Regions from separate parts of the Streptomyces sp. NPDC003034 genome, predicted to be linked through region 2. Evidence: predicted binding sites of a transcription regulator. Region 2 holds the regulator's gene; the other holds the start of a gene.
The links. The regulator HrcA, encoded in region 2, represses chaperone genes, less so after heat shock. The targets are predictions, from matches to a motif close to TTNGCACTCNGNNNNNCNGAGTGCNAA.

Region 1: a site for HrcA is predicted at 5,841-5,867, ahead of groL (chaperonin GroEL). Genes of this name have one in related genera too.

The regions. Positions count from the first base shown of each region.
Region 1 is NZ_JBSFTS010000009.1:94,811-102,477, reverse strand. It holds gene otsB (trehalose-phosphatase) at 1-319, shown strand, start outside; gene ACWDX7_RS12625 (alpha,alpha-trehalose-phosphate synthase (UDP-forming)) at 568-2,040, opposite strand; gene ACWDX7_RS12620 (glucosyl-3-phosphoglycerate synthase) at 2,108-3,085, opposite strand; SAM riboswitch class I at 3,260-3,418, shown strand; gene thrC (threonine synthase) at 3,436-4,740, shown strand; gene ACWDX7_RS12610 (MoaD/ThiS family protein) at 4,775-5,050, shown strand; gene ACWDX7_RS12605 (cold-shock protein) at 5,467-5,673, shown strand; gene groL (chaperonin GroEL) at 6,062-7,667, shown strand, end outside.
Region 2 is NZ_JBSFTS010000002.1:388,264-395,930, forward strand. It holds gene ACWDX7_RS04095 (AMP-dependent synthetase/ligase) at 1-887, shown strand, start outside; gene hemW (radical SAM family heme chaperone HemW) at 1,009-2,241, shown strand; gene ACWDX7_RS04105 (DUF3097 domain-containing protein) at 2,382-3,185, opposite strand; gene ACWDX7_RS04110 (MBL fold metallo-hydrolase) at 3,214-3,939, opposite strand; gene hrcA (heat-inducible transcriptional repressor HrcA) at 4,099-5,115, shown strand; gene dnaJ (molecular chaperone DnaJ) at 5,116-6,258, shown strand; gene ACWDX7_RS04125 (nitronate monooxygenase) at 6,404-7,495, shown strand; gene ACWDX7_RS04130 (16S rRNA (uracil(1498)-N(3))-methyltransferase) at 7,492-7,667, shown strand, end outside.

The DNA of each region.
Region 1 (7,667 bases), on a different contig from region 2:
GGCGCGCCACGGGCTGATGGTGGAGCCGGGCCGGGCGGTGCTGGAGCTGAGGCCGCCGGGCATGGACAAGGGCGTCGCCCTGACGGAGTTCCTCACGGAGCGGGACGCCGAGGCGGTCCTGTACGCGGGGGACGACCTGGGCGACCTCGCGGCGTATTCGGCCGTGGAGAAGCGGCGGGCGGACGGGCTGCCCGGGCTGCTGGTGTGCAGCGGCTCCGCGGAGGTGCCGGAGCTGGCCGCCCGCGCGGACCTCATTGTGGACGGCCCGGCGGAGGTGGTCCGCCTCCTGGCGGCCCTCGCCGCAGCCCTGCGGGCCTGACCCCGGGCTGCGGCCCCCGGCATGAGCCCCGGCGGCTGATCCCGAGCCCCGGGGCGGCCGGGGCTGGCGACCCGCGGCTCAGCCCCCGGAGCCGCAGGCCCTCCCGGTGCCCGACCTGCGGCTCAGCCCCCGCAACCGCAGGCCCTCCCGGTGCCCGACCCGCGGCTCAGCCCCCGGAGCCGCAGGCCCTCCCGGTGCCCGACCCGCGGCTCAGCCCCCGGAGCCGCAGGCCCTCCCGGTGCCCCCGGCTACGTGGTGGGAACGCCGAGGTCCGCCAGCTGGGCCGTGAACCACCGCGCCGGCGGCAGGGCCGTCGCCGCCGCGGCCAGGTGCTTGGTGCGCTCCGCCCGCTCGGGCTCCGGCATGGACAGCGCCGCGTGCAGCGCCCGCGCCGTCTCCGTGACGTCGTACGGGTTCACCGTCAGCGCGGCCTCGCGGAGTTCCTCGTAGGCCCCCGCCCCGGTGGACAGCACCAGCGCGCACCCGGCCTCCGACACCACCGGGATCTCCTTCGCCACGAGGTTCATCCCGTCCCGCACCGGGTTCACCAGGGCCACGTCCGCCATCCGGTAGGCGGCGAGCGAGCGCGTGAAGTCGTCCTTCACCGACACCAGCACCGGCTGCCAGTCGTCCGTACCGAACTCCTCGTTGATCTCCTGCGCCAGCTCCCGCACCGACTCGGTGTACGCCCGGTAGACCTCCAGGTCCTGCCGGGACGGGTAGGCGGAGGCCAGGTGCACCACCTTGCCGCGCCACTCGGGGTGCGTGGTCAGCAGCTCCCGGTAGGCCCGCAGTCCCCGCAGGATGTTCTTCGACAGCTCCGTGCGGTCCACCCGGACGATCGTCTTGCGGTCCCCGACCTCAGCCCGCAGCTCCGCGAGCTTCTCGTCCACCTCCGGCCGGTGCGCCAGCGCGCGCAGCTCGTCCGCCTCCACGCCGAGCGGGTATTCGGTCACCTCGGTGAACCGGCGTTCCGCGTACCCGGTCCCGTCCGCCTTCAGCCTGCGGTGCCACACCCCGCGCTCCGCGCTGCCGGCCGGGAGGGAGCCCTCCGCCACACCGCTCGCGTCGTCCATGTTCGCGCCGGTGATGAAGTTGGACGCCCACTCCCACGTGTGGAAGCCCAGCCTGTCCGCCCCGAGCATCCCCCAGACCAACTGGCGCCTGATGTCGTCGGGCAGCATGTAGAGGAACTCCCGGGACGCCCAGGGGGTGTGCGTGAAGTGGGAGATCCGCAGGTCCGGCCGCAGCTCGCGCAGCGCGCCCGGCACCAGCGCCAGGTGGTAGTCCTGCACCAGCACGCAGGCCCCCTCGCCCGCCTCCTGCGCCAGCGCCTCCGCGAAGGCCTGGTTGTAGGCGACGTACGAGTCCCACTGCCGCCGGAACGCCGCGTCGAAGGCGGGCTCGCGCGGAATCTCGTACAGGTGGTGGTGGGTGAACCAGAGCACGGAGTTCGCGATGCCGTTGTACGCGTCGTCGTAAACGGCGGGATCGATGTCCAGCATGCGGACGCCCTCTTCGGCGACGCCCCGGCGGACCGCCTCGCGGTCCGCCTCCGAGAGCGCCGCGCAGATCCACACCGCGTCCGGCTGCTCGGCGAGGGCCGTGGAGAGACCGGAGACGAGACCGCCCCCGCCGCGCCGGGCACTGAGCGTGTCGTCGGCGGCGAGAGCGTAGGAGAGCGGGCCGCGGTTCGCTGCAACGAGTACCTGAGAAGCCATGCGGCCAACCTAGCCCGGGTCGCTCCTGCTCAAACGTGCCCGAGGTCCCGTCCCGGGCCCCCCGGGTTCACGCCGCCCGGTGCCGCGCGTACTCCGGGACGCCGAGCATCGGCGGGCGCTCCTCGGTGTCCACCGGGTACGTGCGCGGCACGAAGCCGTCCGGTCCCCGCTCGAACTGCGTCAGCTCCGGCCGGACGAGATGCCCGCGCGACAGCCTCAGCTGCGCCGTCCGGTAGATCGCCGCGGCCATCCGGCCCAGCGCCTGCCCGTCCTGGTGGCGGTGGAGCCGTACGCCGACGTCCACCTGGGCCAGCGCGTCCAGCCCGGCCGTGTGCAGCGCGTCCACCAGCAGGCCCAGCTCGACGCCGTACCCGACGGGGAACGGCAGCCGCTCCAGCAGGGAGCGGCGTACGGCGTACTCGCCGCCCAGCGGCTGCACGAAGCCCGCCAGCCGCGGCCAGTGCAGGTTCAGCAGCGGGCGGGCCACCAGCTCGGTGACCCGGCCGCCCTGGCCGGGGGTCTTGCCGGAGGCGAACCCGTCGAATTCCGTGCCGAGGGGGCGGTCGTACATGGCCTTGACGAACTGCACGTCCGGCTCGGTCAGCAGCGGGCCCACGGTTCCGGACACGAAGGCGGCCGAGAAGTCCCGCAGGTCGGCGTCCACGAAGCAGACGATGTCGCCGGTGGTGGCCAGCAGCGAACGCCACAGCACCTCGCCCTTGCCGGGCAGGGCCGGGACGCGCGGCAGGATGTCGTCGCGGTGCACCACGCGGGCGCCGGCCCGGGCCGCCAGCTCCGCGGTCCGGTCGGCCGAGCCCGAGTCGATCACGACCAGCTCGTCGACCAGGGGGACCGGCAGTCCCTCGATCAGCTCACGCCGGATCACCTCGACTATGGCGCCGACCGTCGCCTCCTCGTCCAGCGCCGGCAGCACCACGCTGACGGTGGTGCCGGCCGCCCGTTTGCGGTCGAGCAGCTGGGTGAGCGGTCGGTCGGCCGCGGACCAGGAGCGGTCGGCCAGCCAACGCTCCACCTCTTCCAGCACTTTCAGCACTCCCTGGTTTGGGTCGATATGGGATCCATCTCGCGGTTCGGACGGCTGTCTCACCCGCCCGGGCCTTCGGTTACAGTCTTGAGCAACGCGAAGGACCACCGCATGTCGGGGTCCTCGCGGACAAACGCCCGGGTGCGCCATAGAGCGCGTATCCCGGTGCCATACCGCTCATCCAGAGGGGCAGAGGGACACGGCCCGTTGAAGCCCCGGCAACCCTCCAGTCGGTTCTCGCGATCAGGCACATCGGTGCCAGCAGTGAGGTCCCCGGCTAGGGAAGGTGCCAATTCCGTCTCATGGCGAAGTGCGCCATGGGGAAGATGAGGAGAAAGGGCCTCGCCATCATGGCTGCACAGACTGCTACCACCTCTGCCGACCACGGTTCCGCCGACCTCGGTTCTGTTGACCTCGGACCCGCCACCGGCCTTTCCTGCCGGGAGTGCGCCACCCGCTTCCCGCTCGGCCCCATTTTCGCCTGCGCCGAGTGTTTCGGTCCGCTGGAAGTGGCCTACGAGCTGCCGACCGGTGACCCGGAAGCGCTGCGCGCCGCGATCGAGGCCGGCCCCGACAACATCTGGCGCTACGCGCCGCTGCTGCCCGTCCCGGCGGACGTGGCCTCCAAGCCGAGCCTGAACCCCGGCTTCACCAAGCTGGTCGACGCCGCCAACCTGGGCAAGGAGCTCGGCTTCACCGGCAAGCTCTACGTCAAGGACGACTCCGGCAACCCGACGCACTCCTTCAAGGACCGCGTCGTGGCCATCGCGGTCGAGGCCGCCCGCGCCTTCGGCTTCACCACCCTGTCCTGCTCCTCCACCGGCAACCTGGCCGGCGCCGTCGGCGCCGCGGCCGCCCGGGCCGGTTTCCGCTCCTGCGTGTTCATCCCGCACGACCTGGAGCAGGGCAAGGTCGTCATGGCCGGTATCTACGGCGGCGACCTCGTGGGCATCGAGGGCAACTACGACGACGTCAACCGCTTCTGCTCCGAGCTCATCGGGGACCCGCTCGGCGAGGGCTGGGGCTTCGTCAACGTCAACCTGCGGCCGTACTACGGCGAGGGCTCCAAGACCCTCGCGTACGAGATCTGCGAGCAGCTCGGCTGGCGGCTGCCCGACCAGATCGTGATCCCGATCGCGTCCGGCTCACAGCTGACGAAAATCGACAAGGGTCTGCAGGAGCTCGTCAGGCTCGGCCTCGTGGAGGACAAGCCGTACAAGATCTTCGGTGCCCAGGCGGAGGGCTGCTCCCCGGTGTCGACCGCCTTCAAGGCCGGTCACGACGTGGTCCGCCCGCAGAAGCCGAACACCATCGCCAAGTCGCTGGCCATCGGCAACCCGGCGGACGGCCCGTACGTCCTGGACATCGCCCGCCGCACCGGCGGCTACGTCGAGGACGTCAACGACGAGCAGGTGGTCGAGGCCATCAAGATCCTCGCTCAGACCGAGGGCATCTTCGCCGAGACGGCGGGCGGCGTGACCGTCGGCGTGACGAAGAAGCTGGTCGAGAACGGGCAGCTCGACCCGTCGTTGACCACCGTGATCCTGAACACGGGTGACGGCCTGAAGACCCTGGAGGCGGTGGCCGCGGACAGCGGGCAGACCGCCACCATCCGCCCGAGCCTGGACGCGTTCCGCGCCGCCGGGCTGGGCTGACCCTCCTCCCGCACACCGGAAAGGCAGTAGCGCCATGAGCGTCAATGTCCGCATCCCCACCATCCTGCGCACCTACACCGGCGGCCAGGCCGAGGTCCCGGCCGAGGGCGCGACCCTCGCCGAGGTCATCGAGTCCCTGGAGCGGAGCCACCCGGGCATCGCCGCGCGCGTCCTGGACGACCAGGGCAAGCTGCGCCGCTTCGTCAACGTGTACGTCAACGACGACGACGTGCGCTTCGAGGGTGGACTGCAGACGGCGACCCCGGACGGCGCGGGCGTCTCGATCATCCCCGCGGTCGCCGGCGGCTGACCGGGCGGACCGCTGCCGCTGCCCCGTCCGGCTGATAAGCAAAACCGTAATTACCCCCTCCGCTATAAACGGAGGGGGTAATTCTGTTTGATTGGGCGCGGTAGAGTTGGGGAAGTCCCCTCCGCTGTTCTTGCCCGCCGCATATGAGCGGGCCGCGCCAGGGTCGACATCGGGTCAATGTGCAAGCGCGGTATGAGGCTTTGGCGAGATATGCCGGGCCCGAGTTGCCCTGGAATGTGCCCAATTTTCACTCTATTTCAATGTTTCCGCGTGTCCAGAATTCTCGTCGGATTGACCTGTTGCAGACAGCACCGGCGCGGATACATTCAGCCTCGGTCGACGCGTTCCGGCGCAAGTTCTGACCCGGGAGCGCGAAGTGCGTTCCCGCGCAAGGGCCAGTAATAGGGGAGTTAGGCATGGCTCAGGGCACCGTCAAGTGGTTCAACGCGGAGAAGGGCTACGGCTTCATCGCGGTCGACGGTGGTGCGGATGTGTTCGTCCACTACAGCGCCATCCAGATGGACGGGTACCGCACCCTTGAAGAGGGTCAGCGGGTCGAGTTCGAGATCTCGCAGGGCCAGAAGGGGCCGCAGGCGGACATGGTCAAGCTCGCACTCGGCTAGTCCGGGGGCTGGTCCGGCGCGATCGACCGCCGACGCCTACACACGTACGCGTATACGTCGTACACACGAGGGGCCCACATCCTGGACACGGGATGCGGGCCCCTCGTACGTCGTCCCCTTCCGGCCCTTGTCCCACCTGCTTCTTCGCCGCGCGTTGCCCCGAGCCGCTTGCACTCGCGGGGGTCGAGTGCTAATCATTGGCGTTAGCACTCTCCAGGTGAGAGTGCTACTCAACGAGGACCGGGTCGGTGAGGCCCGCAGGGTCCGGCGGGAAGGAACCGCCGGGCACGCAGGCCGTCCGTCGCGGGCGCGGGCGCGGTCCGGAGCAATCCACCCCTTCCCCCATGGCCTACGGCATGGGAGGGACCCCCTGGGAGGACCACTTCAGATGGCCAAGATCATTGCGTTCGACGAGGAGGCCCGGCGCGGCCTCGAGCGTGGGATGAACCAGCTCGCCGACGCCGTCAAGGTCACCCTTGGCCCCAAGGGTCGCAACGTCGTCCTTGAGAAGAAGTGGGGCGCCCCCACGATCACCAACGACGGCGTCTCCATCGCCAAGGAGATCGAGCTCGAAGACCCGTACGAGAAGATCGGCGCCGAGCTGGTCAAGGAAGTCGCCAAGAAGACGGACGACGTCGCCGGCGACGGTACGACCACCGCCACCGTGCTGGCCCAGGCGCTCGTCCGCGAGGGCCTGCGCAATGTAGCCGCCGGCGCCAACCCGATGGCCCTCAAGCGTGGTATCGAGAAGGCCGTCGAGGCCGTCTCCGCCGCCCTGCTCGCCCAGGCGAAGGATGTCGAGACCAAGGAGCAGATCGCCTCCACGGCCTCCATCTCCGCCGCCGACACCCAGATCGGCGAGCTCATCGCCGAGGCCATGGACAAGGTCGGCAAGGAAGGCGTCATCACCGTCGAGGAGTCCCAGACCTTCGGTCTGGAGCTGGAACTCACCGAGGGCATGCGCTTCGACAAGGGCTACATCTCGGCGTACTTCGCCACCGACATGGAGCGCATGGAGTCGTCGCTCGACGACCCGTACATCCTGATCGTCAACTCCAAGATCGGCTCGGTCAAGGACCTGCTGCCGCTCCTGGAGAAGGTCATGCAGTCCGGCAAGCCGCTGCTGATCATTGCCGAGGACGTCGAGGGCGAGGCCCTGTCGACCCTGGTCGTCAACAAGATCCGCGGCACCTTCAAGTCCGTCGCCGTCAAGGCACCGGGCTTCGGCGACCGCCGCAAGGCCATGCTCGGCGACATCGCCATCCTCACCGGTGGCACCGTCATCTCCGAGGAGGTCGGCCTCAAGCTGGAGAACGCCGGTCTCGACCTGCTGGGCCGCGCCCGTAAGGTCGTCATCACCAAGGACGAGACCACCATCGTCGACGGTGCCGGTGACAGCGACCAGGTCGCCGGCCGCGTGAACCAGATCCGCGCCGAGATCGAGAACTCCGACTCGGACTACGACCGCGAGAAGCTCCAGGAGCGCCTCGCGAAGCTGGCCGGCGGCGTGGCCGTCATCAAGGCCGGCGCCGCGACCGAGGTGGAGCTCAAGGAGCGCAAGCACCGCATCGAGGACGCCGTTCGCAACGCGAAGGCGGCCGTCGAAGAGGGCATCGTCGCCGGTGGTGGCGTGGCCCTGCTGCAGGCCTCCTCGGTCTTCGAAAAGCTCGACCTCTCGGGTGACGAGGCGACCGGCGCCAACGCCGTGAAGCTCGCCCTGGAGGCTCCGCTCAAGCAGATCGCCGTCAACGGCGGCCTTGAGGGCGGCGTCGTCGTGGAGAAGGTCCGCAACCTGACCGTCGGCTGGGGCCTGAACGCCGCGACCGGCGAGTACGTCGACATGATCGCCGAGGGCATCATCGACCCGGCGAAGGTCACGCGCTCCGCTCTGCAGAACGCCGCGTCGATCGCCGCGCTGTTCCTGACGACCGAGGCCGTCATCGCCGACAAGCCGGAGAAGGCCGGCGCCGGCGCGCCGGGCGGCATGCCGGGCG
Region 2 (7,667 bases):
ACTTCCGGCGCACCGGCCAGGCCACGGCGCCCTTCGGCCTCACCACCAAGCACAAGATCGCCGACACGCTCGTCTACTCCAAGCTCCGCGAGGCCTTCGGCGGCAAGCTGCGCGCCGCCGTCTCCGGCTCCGCCGCCCTGGCCCCCGAGATCGGCTACTTCTTCGCGGGCGCCGGCATCCACATCCTGGAGGGCTACGGCCTGACGGAGTCCAGCGCCGCATCCTTCGTCAACCCGGGCGAGGCCTACCGCACCGGCACCGTCGGCAAGCCGCTCCCCGGCACCGAGGTCCGGATCGCCGACGACGGCGAGATCCTGCTGCGCGGCCCCGGCATCATGCAGGGCTACCACAACCTGCCCGAGAAGACCGCCGAGGTCCTGGAGCCGGACGGCTGGCTGCACACCGGCGACATCGGCGAGCTCTCCCCGGACGGCTACCTGCGCATCACCGACCGCAAGAAGGACCTGATCAAGACCTCCAACGGGAAGTACGTCGCCCCGGCCGAGATCGAGGGACGGTTCAAGGCGATCTGCCCGTACGTGTCGAGCATCGTGGTGCACGGCGCGGACCGGAACTTCTGCTCGGCGCTGATCGCGCTGGACGGCCCGGCGATCCTGGGCTGGGCCGCCGAGCACGGCCTGGAGGGCAAGACGTACGCGGAGGTCGTGGCGGCGCCGGAGACCACGCGGCTCATCGAGACGTACGTGCAGACCCTGAACGAGGGCCTGCAGAAGTGGCAGACGGTGAAGAAGTTCCGGCTGCTGCCGCGGGACCTGGACGTGGAGCACGGTGACCTCACGCCGAGCCTGAAGCTGAAGCGGCCCGTGGTCGAGCGCGAGTTCAAGTACCTGATCGACGAGATGTACGAGGGATCCCTGGAGGCGTAGCGCTGGTCACGGCGGGTCGGGTGCGCGGCCTGGAGGGGCCGGGCCCGGCCCGTCCAGGCCCCCCCGCAGGTGGCGGGGCCGGCGGGGCCGGGGGAGCCGGCGGGTGCGGGACAATGGGTGCATGCCTTCCGCACTGCCCGACGGTGAACCCATGCCCGCAGACGGCTCGCTGCCGTCGCACGCCCTGGCGGGAGCCGCCGAGCGGCCGCTCGGCTTCTACCTGCACGTCCCGTACTGCGCCACGCGCTGCGGGTACTGCGACTTCAACACCTACACGGCGACCGAGCTGCGGGGCACCGGAGGCGTGCTCGCCTCGCGCGAGAACTACGCCGACACCCTGATCGACGAGGTCCGCCTGGCGCGCAAGGTCCTGGGGGACGATCCGAGGGCCGTGCGCACCGTCTTCGTGGGCGGGGGCACGCCGACGCTGCTGCCCGCGGGTGACCTCGTACGGATGCTCGCCGCGATCCGGGAGGAATTCGGCCTGGCCGACGATGCCGAGATCACGACGGAGGCCAATCCGGAGTCGGTGGATCCGCGGTACCTGGCGGAGCTGCGCGCGGGTGGCTTCAACCGCGTCTCCTTCGGCATGCAGAGCGCGAAGCAGCACGTCCTGAAGGTGCTGGACCGCACGCACACGCCGGGACGCCCGGAGGCGTGCGTCGCGGAGGCGCGGGCGGCGGGCTTCGAGCACGTCAACCTGGACCTGATCTACGGGACGCCGGGCGAGAGTGACGAGGACTGGCGGACCACGCTCTCGGCGGCGCTGGGGGCCGGTCCGGACCACATCAGCGCGTACGCCCTGATCGTGGAGGAGGGCACTCAGCTGGCCCGCCGGATCCGTCGCGGCGAGGTCCCGATGACAGACGACGACGTGCACGCCGACCGCTACCTGATCGCGGACTCGGTCATGGCGGGGGCCGGCTACTCCTGGTACGAGGTGTCGAACTGGGCCACCTCGGAGGCGGGGCGCTGCCTGCACAACGAGCTGTACTGGCGCGGGGCCGACTGGTGGGGCGCGGGGCCGGGCGCGCACTCGCACGTGGGCGGGGTGCGGTGGTGGAACGTGAAGCATCCGGGTGCGTATGCCGCCGCGCTGGCGGAGGGGCGCTCTCCCGGCGCCGGGCGGGAGCTGCTGTCGCAGGAGGACCGGCGGGTGGAGCGGATCCTGCTGGAGCTGCGGCTGGTGGACGGCGTGCCGTTGTCGCTGCTCGCGCCGGCGGGTTTCGCGGCGGCGGGGCGCGCGCTCGCGGACGGGCTGCTGGAGGCCGCGCCGTATGCCGCCGGGCGGGCCGTGCTGACGCTGCGCGGGCGGTTGCTGGCCGACGCGGTGGTCCGCGACCTGGTGGACTAGCCCCGGGCGCTGCCCGGCTGCTTGCTGGGGGCTCTGCCCCCAGACCCCCGCGCCTCAATCGCCGGCGGGGCTGGATGGCGGCGGCTCGTCGGGCGCGACCCGGGCCCCCGGGGCCCCAAACGCCGCCGGGGCGGGACTGGCTATGGGGCCGTTACGAAGTCGATCAGTTCTTCGACGCGGCCCAGGAGGGTTGGTTCCAGGGCGCGGTACGAGGTCACGTGGGACAGGATGTGCTGCCAGGCGGCTCCCGTGTTGGCCGGCCAGCCCAGGGACCGGCAGACGCCCGTCTTCCAGTCCTGGCCGGGCGGGATCACCGGCCAGGCCGCGATGCCCAGCGCCGACGGCTTCACCGCCTGCCAGACGTCCACGTACGGGTGGCCGACGATCAGGACGTTGGGCGAGGTCACCGACGCCGCGATACGGGACTCCTTCGAGCCCGGCACCAGGTGGTCCACCAGGATGCCCAGGCGGGCGTCCGGCGCCGGGGCGAACTCCGCCACGACGGCCGGGAGGTCGTCGATGCCCTCCAGGTACTCCACCACCACGCCCTCGATCCGCAGGTCCTCGCCCCAGACCCGCTCCACCAGCTCCGCGTCGTGGCGGCCCTCGACATAGATCCGGCCCGCGCGCGCCACCCGCGCCCGCGCGCCCGGTACGGCGATCGAGCCGGAGGCCGTCCGGGCCGCGGCCGCGGGGCTGCCGCGCCGCGGGCGGGTCAGCGTCACCACCGCCCCCTCCAGCAGGAAGCCCCGCGGCTCCATCGGGAACACCCGCCGCTTGCCGAAGCGGTCCTCCAGGGTCACCGTGCCCGCCTCGCAGGCCACCACCGCGCCGCAGAAATCCGTACCCGCCACCTCGATGACCAGGCCCGGTTCCGCCGCCACCTCGGGCACGGCCTTGGGGCGCTTCCACTGCGGGGTCAGGTCGGGGGAGTACTCGCGCATCCGGCCGACAGTAGGAGAGCCGGACCGCTCACGCCTCCGACACGCCGAAACGGGCCGCCAGTGTGGCGCGTTGCGCACGGACGAAGTCCGCCGGGACCACCGCTCCGTGACCCGGCACGTACAGCGCGTCGTCGCCGCCCAGGGACAGCAGCCGGTCGAGAGCGGCGGGCCACTGCCCTGGTACGGCGTCCGGCCCCGCCTGCGGTGGGCCGGACTCCTCGACCAGGTCCCCGCAGAAGACCACCTCCCGCTCACCCGGCACGAAGACGGCCAGGTCGTGCCCGGTGTGGCCCGGCCCCACATTGGCCAGGAGCACCTGCACCCCGCCCAGCTCCAGCGTCCACTCGCCCGACACCGGATGCCGGGGCAGCACGAGCATCTCCACGGCTTCGGCCGCCTCCCGCTCCGCCAGCCCGTGCCGCACGGCGGAGTCCCGCAGCGCCTCCCGGTCGGCCGCCAGCAGGGAGTCCAGGCCGACCGCCCCGTACACCTCGGCCCCGGCGAAGGCGGCAGCGCCCAGTACATGATCGAAATGTCCGTGGGTGAATGCGATATGGGTCACGCGCCGGCCGGTCAGCCGCTGCGCCTCGGCCCGGATCCCCGCCCCTTCCCGCAGGGACGAGCCGGGATCGACCAGGAGGACCGAATCGTCGCCCGCCACCAGCCCCACGGTGCAGTCCCACACCGGCAGCCGACGCCGGCCGGCGCGTCCGGTCAGCCGTTCCCAGCCCGCCTCTTCCCAACGCACGTCCATGCGACGACGCTACCTTGGCGGGCCGCCCTTGCTAGGGGCGTACCGCACGGCCGTACACTGAGCGGGGATCGCTGGCACTCGAACGCTCAGAGTGCCAACGAAGCGAAGACCGCGGAAGACCGGCGACGACAACACGCAACACAGGTGGAGGTGTGCGCGATGCTCAGCGAACGCAGACTCGAAGTGCTGCGCGCCATCGTCCAGGACTACGTCGGGACGGAGGAGCCGGTCGGCTCCAAGGCGCTCACCGAGCGGCACCGGCTCGGCGTCTCGCCCGCCACCGTGCGCAACGACATGGCCGTGCTGGAGGAGGAGGGCTACATCGCCCAGCCCCACACCAGCGCCGGCCGGATCCCCACCGACAAGGGCTACCGCCTCTTCGTCGACAAGCTGGCGGGGGTCAAACCGCTGTCCTCGCCCGAGCGCCGGGCCATCCAGAACTTCCTCGACGGCGCCGTCGACCTCGATGACGTGGTCGGCCGTACGGTGCGGTTGCTCGCCCAGCTCACCCGGCAGGTCGCGGTCGTGCAGTACCCCTCGCTGACGCGCTCCACCGTGCGCCACGTCGAGCTGCTGTCGCTGGCCCCGGCCCGGCTGATGCTCGTACTGATCACGGACACCGGACGTGTCGAGCAGCGGCTGATCGACTGCCCGAGCCCCTTCGGGGAGACCTCGCTGGCGGACCTGCGGGCCCGGCTCAACAGCCGGGTCGTCGGCCGCCGTTTCACCGATGTGCCCCCGCTCGTCCAGGACCTCCCCGAATCCTTCGAGGCGGAGGACCGCGGCACCGTCTCCACCGTGCTCGCGACGCTCCTCGAAACCCTGGTCGAGGAAGCCGAGGAACGGCTGATGATTGGCGGTACCGCCAATCTCACCCGCTTCGGACACGATTTTCCCCTGACCATCAGGCCGGTGCTCGAAGCGCTGGAGGAGCAGGTCGTGCTCCTCAAGCTGCTCGGCGAGGCCAATGAGTCGGGAATGGCCGTACGGATCGGGCATGAGAATGCCTACGAGGGACTGAACTCCACGTCGGTCGTCTCGGTCGGTTACGGTTCGGGCGGCGAAACAGTCGCCAAACTCGGCGTGGTCGGACCGACCCGCATGGACTACCCCGGAACGATGGGAGCGGTACGCGCAGTGGCACGTTACGTCGGACAGATCCTGGCGGAGTCGTAAGTGGCCACGGACTACTACGCCGTTCTCGGCGTGCGCCGCGACGCATCGCAGGACGAGATCAAGAAGGCCTTCCGCCGCCTCGCGCGTGAACTTCACCCGGATGTGAATCCGGACCCGAAGACGCAGGAGCGTTTCAAGGAGATCAACGCGGCTTACGAGGTGCTCTCGGACCCGCAGAAGAAGCAGGTCTACGACCTCGGCGGCGACCCGCTGTCCTCCTCCGGCGGCGCCGGCGGCGGAGCGGGTGGCTTCGGAGCGGGTGGCTTCGGCAACTTCTCCGACATCATGGACGCCTTCTTCGGCCAGGCCTCGCAGCGCGGCCCGCGCTCGCGGACCCGGCGCGGCCAGGACGCCATGATCCGCCTCGACCTGGAACTGGACGAGGCGGCCTTCGGGACGACCAAGGACATCCAGGTCGACACGGCCATCGTCTGCACCACCTGCTCCGGTGAGGGTGCCGCTCCCGGTACCTCGGCGCAGACGTGTGACATGTGCCGTGGCCGCGGTGAGGTCTCGCAGGTCACCCGGTCCTTCCTGGGCCAGGTCATGACCTCCCGCCCCTGCCCGCAGTGCCAGGGCTTCGGCACCGTGGTCCCGACCCCGTGCCCCGAGTGCGCGGGCGACGGGCGGGTCCGCTCCCGCCGCAGCCTGACGGTCAAGATCCCGGCCGGTGTCGAGAACGGCACCCGGATCCAGCTCGCGGGCGAGGGCGAGGTCGGCCCCGGCGGCGGCCCCGCCGGTGACCTGTACGTGGAGATCCACGAGCTGCCGCACCCGACCTTCCAGCGTCGCGGGGACGATCTGCACTGCACGGTGACCATCCCGATGACGGCGGCCGCCCTGGGCACCAAGTGCCCGCTGGAGACGCTGGACGGCATGGAGGAGATCGACATCCGGCCCGGTACCCAGTCCGGCCAGTCGATCCCGCTGCACGGGCGCGGCGTCACCCACCTGCGCGGTGGCGGGCGCGGCGACCTGATGGTCCACGTCGAGGTGACCACCCCGTCCAAGCTGGACGCCCAGCAGGAGGACCTGCTGCGCCAGCTCGCGAAGCTGCGCGGTGAGGAGCGGCCGCTGGGCCAGTTCGCGCCGGGGCAGCAGGGTCTGTTCAGCCGGCTGAAGGACGCGTTCAACGGCCGCTGACCGGCCTGGCACCATGCGTACGAGCCCGGCCCGGGGACGCCCCGGACCGGGCTCGACGCATGATCCGGCACGCGCCCGGAAGCGGACTATGCCAGGCGAATGCCATGATTCGGTCCCGTGAGCGGGACATGGCACGATGCACTCCATGTCCACCGCACCGAACGGTCTCTCCCCCTACCCGATCGTGCAGGCTCCCATGGCGGGCGGCGCCTCCTGTCCGCCGCTCGCCGCCGCGGTGTGCGAGGCGGGCGGGCTCGGCTTCCTCGCCGGGGGCTACAAGACCGCCGACGGCATGTACCAGGAGATCAAGCGGTTGCGCGCGCTCACCCGCCGCCCCTTCGGCGTGAACCTCTTCATGCCGCAGACCGGTTACGTGGATCCCGCCGCCGTCGAGGCGTACCGGGGGCAGCTGGCCGGCGAGGCGAGCTGGTACGACATCTCCCTCGCCGCCGAGGACATCATCGGCACCAGCGACGACGGCTACGACGCCAAACTCGCCATCCTCACCGAGGACCCGGTCCCGGTCGTCTCCTTCACCTTCGGCTGTCCCACGCCCCAGGCGCTCGCCCGCCTGCGCGAGGCCGGTACGTACACGGTGGTCACCGTGACCTCCGTCGACGAGGCCCGGGCGGTGCAGGACGCGGGCGCCGACGCGGTCTGCGTCCAGGGCGTGGAGGCGGGCGGCCACCAGGGCACCCACCGCGACGACCCGCAGGCCGACGGCACGGCGTCCATCGGGCTGCTCGCGCTGGTCGCCCAGGTACGCGAGGCGGTCGCCCTCCCGATCATCGCGGCGGGCGGCCTGATGCGGGGCTCCCAGATCGCCGCGCTGCTGGCGGCGGGGGCCGGGGCGGCGCAGCTCGGCACGGCCTTCCTGGCCTGCCCGGAGTCGGGGGCGGACCCGCTGCACAAGAAGGCGCTGACGGATCCGCTGTTCGTCCGTACCGAACTGACCAGGGCCTTCTCCGGGCGGCCGGCCCGAGGCCTGGTCAACCGCTTCATGCGGGAGCACGGGCCGTACGCCCCGGCCGCCTATCCGCAGGTCCACCACCTGACCTCGGGGCTGCGCAAGGCGGCCGCCGCGGCCGGGGACCCGCAGGGGATGGCGCTGTGGGCGGGCCAGGGCCACCGGCTGGCGCGGGCGCTCCCGGCGGGGGAACTGGTCGAGGTACTGGCGGCCGAACTGGGCCAGGCACAGAGAGCGTTGCGAGACATGCAGATGAGGAGCGCGTCATGACCGCCCCCGTGTTCGTGGTCGAAGAGGTCCCCTCGGGGCCGGAATTCGTCCTGGACGGCCCCGAGGGCCGGCACGCGGTCTCCGTGAAGCGGCTGAATCCGGGTGAGGCGCTGGTCCTCACGGACGGCCGGGGCGCCTGGGCGCAGGCGGTGGTGAAGTCGGCCGAGGGCAA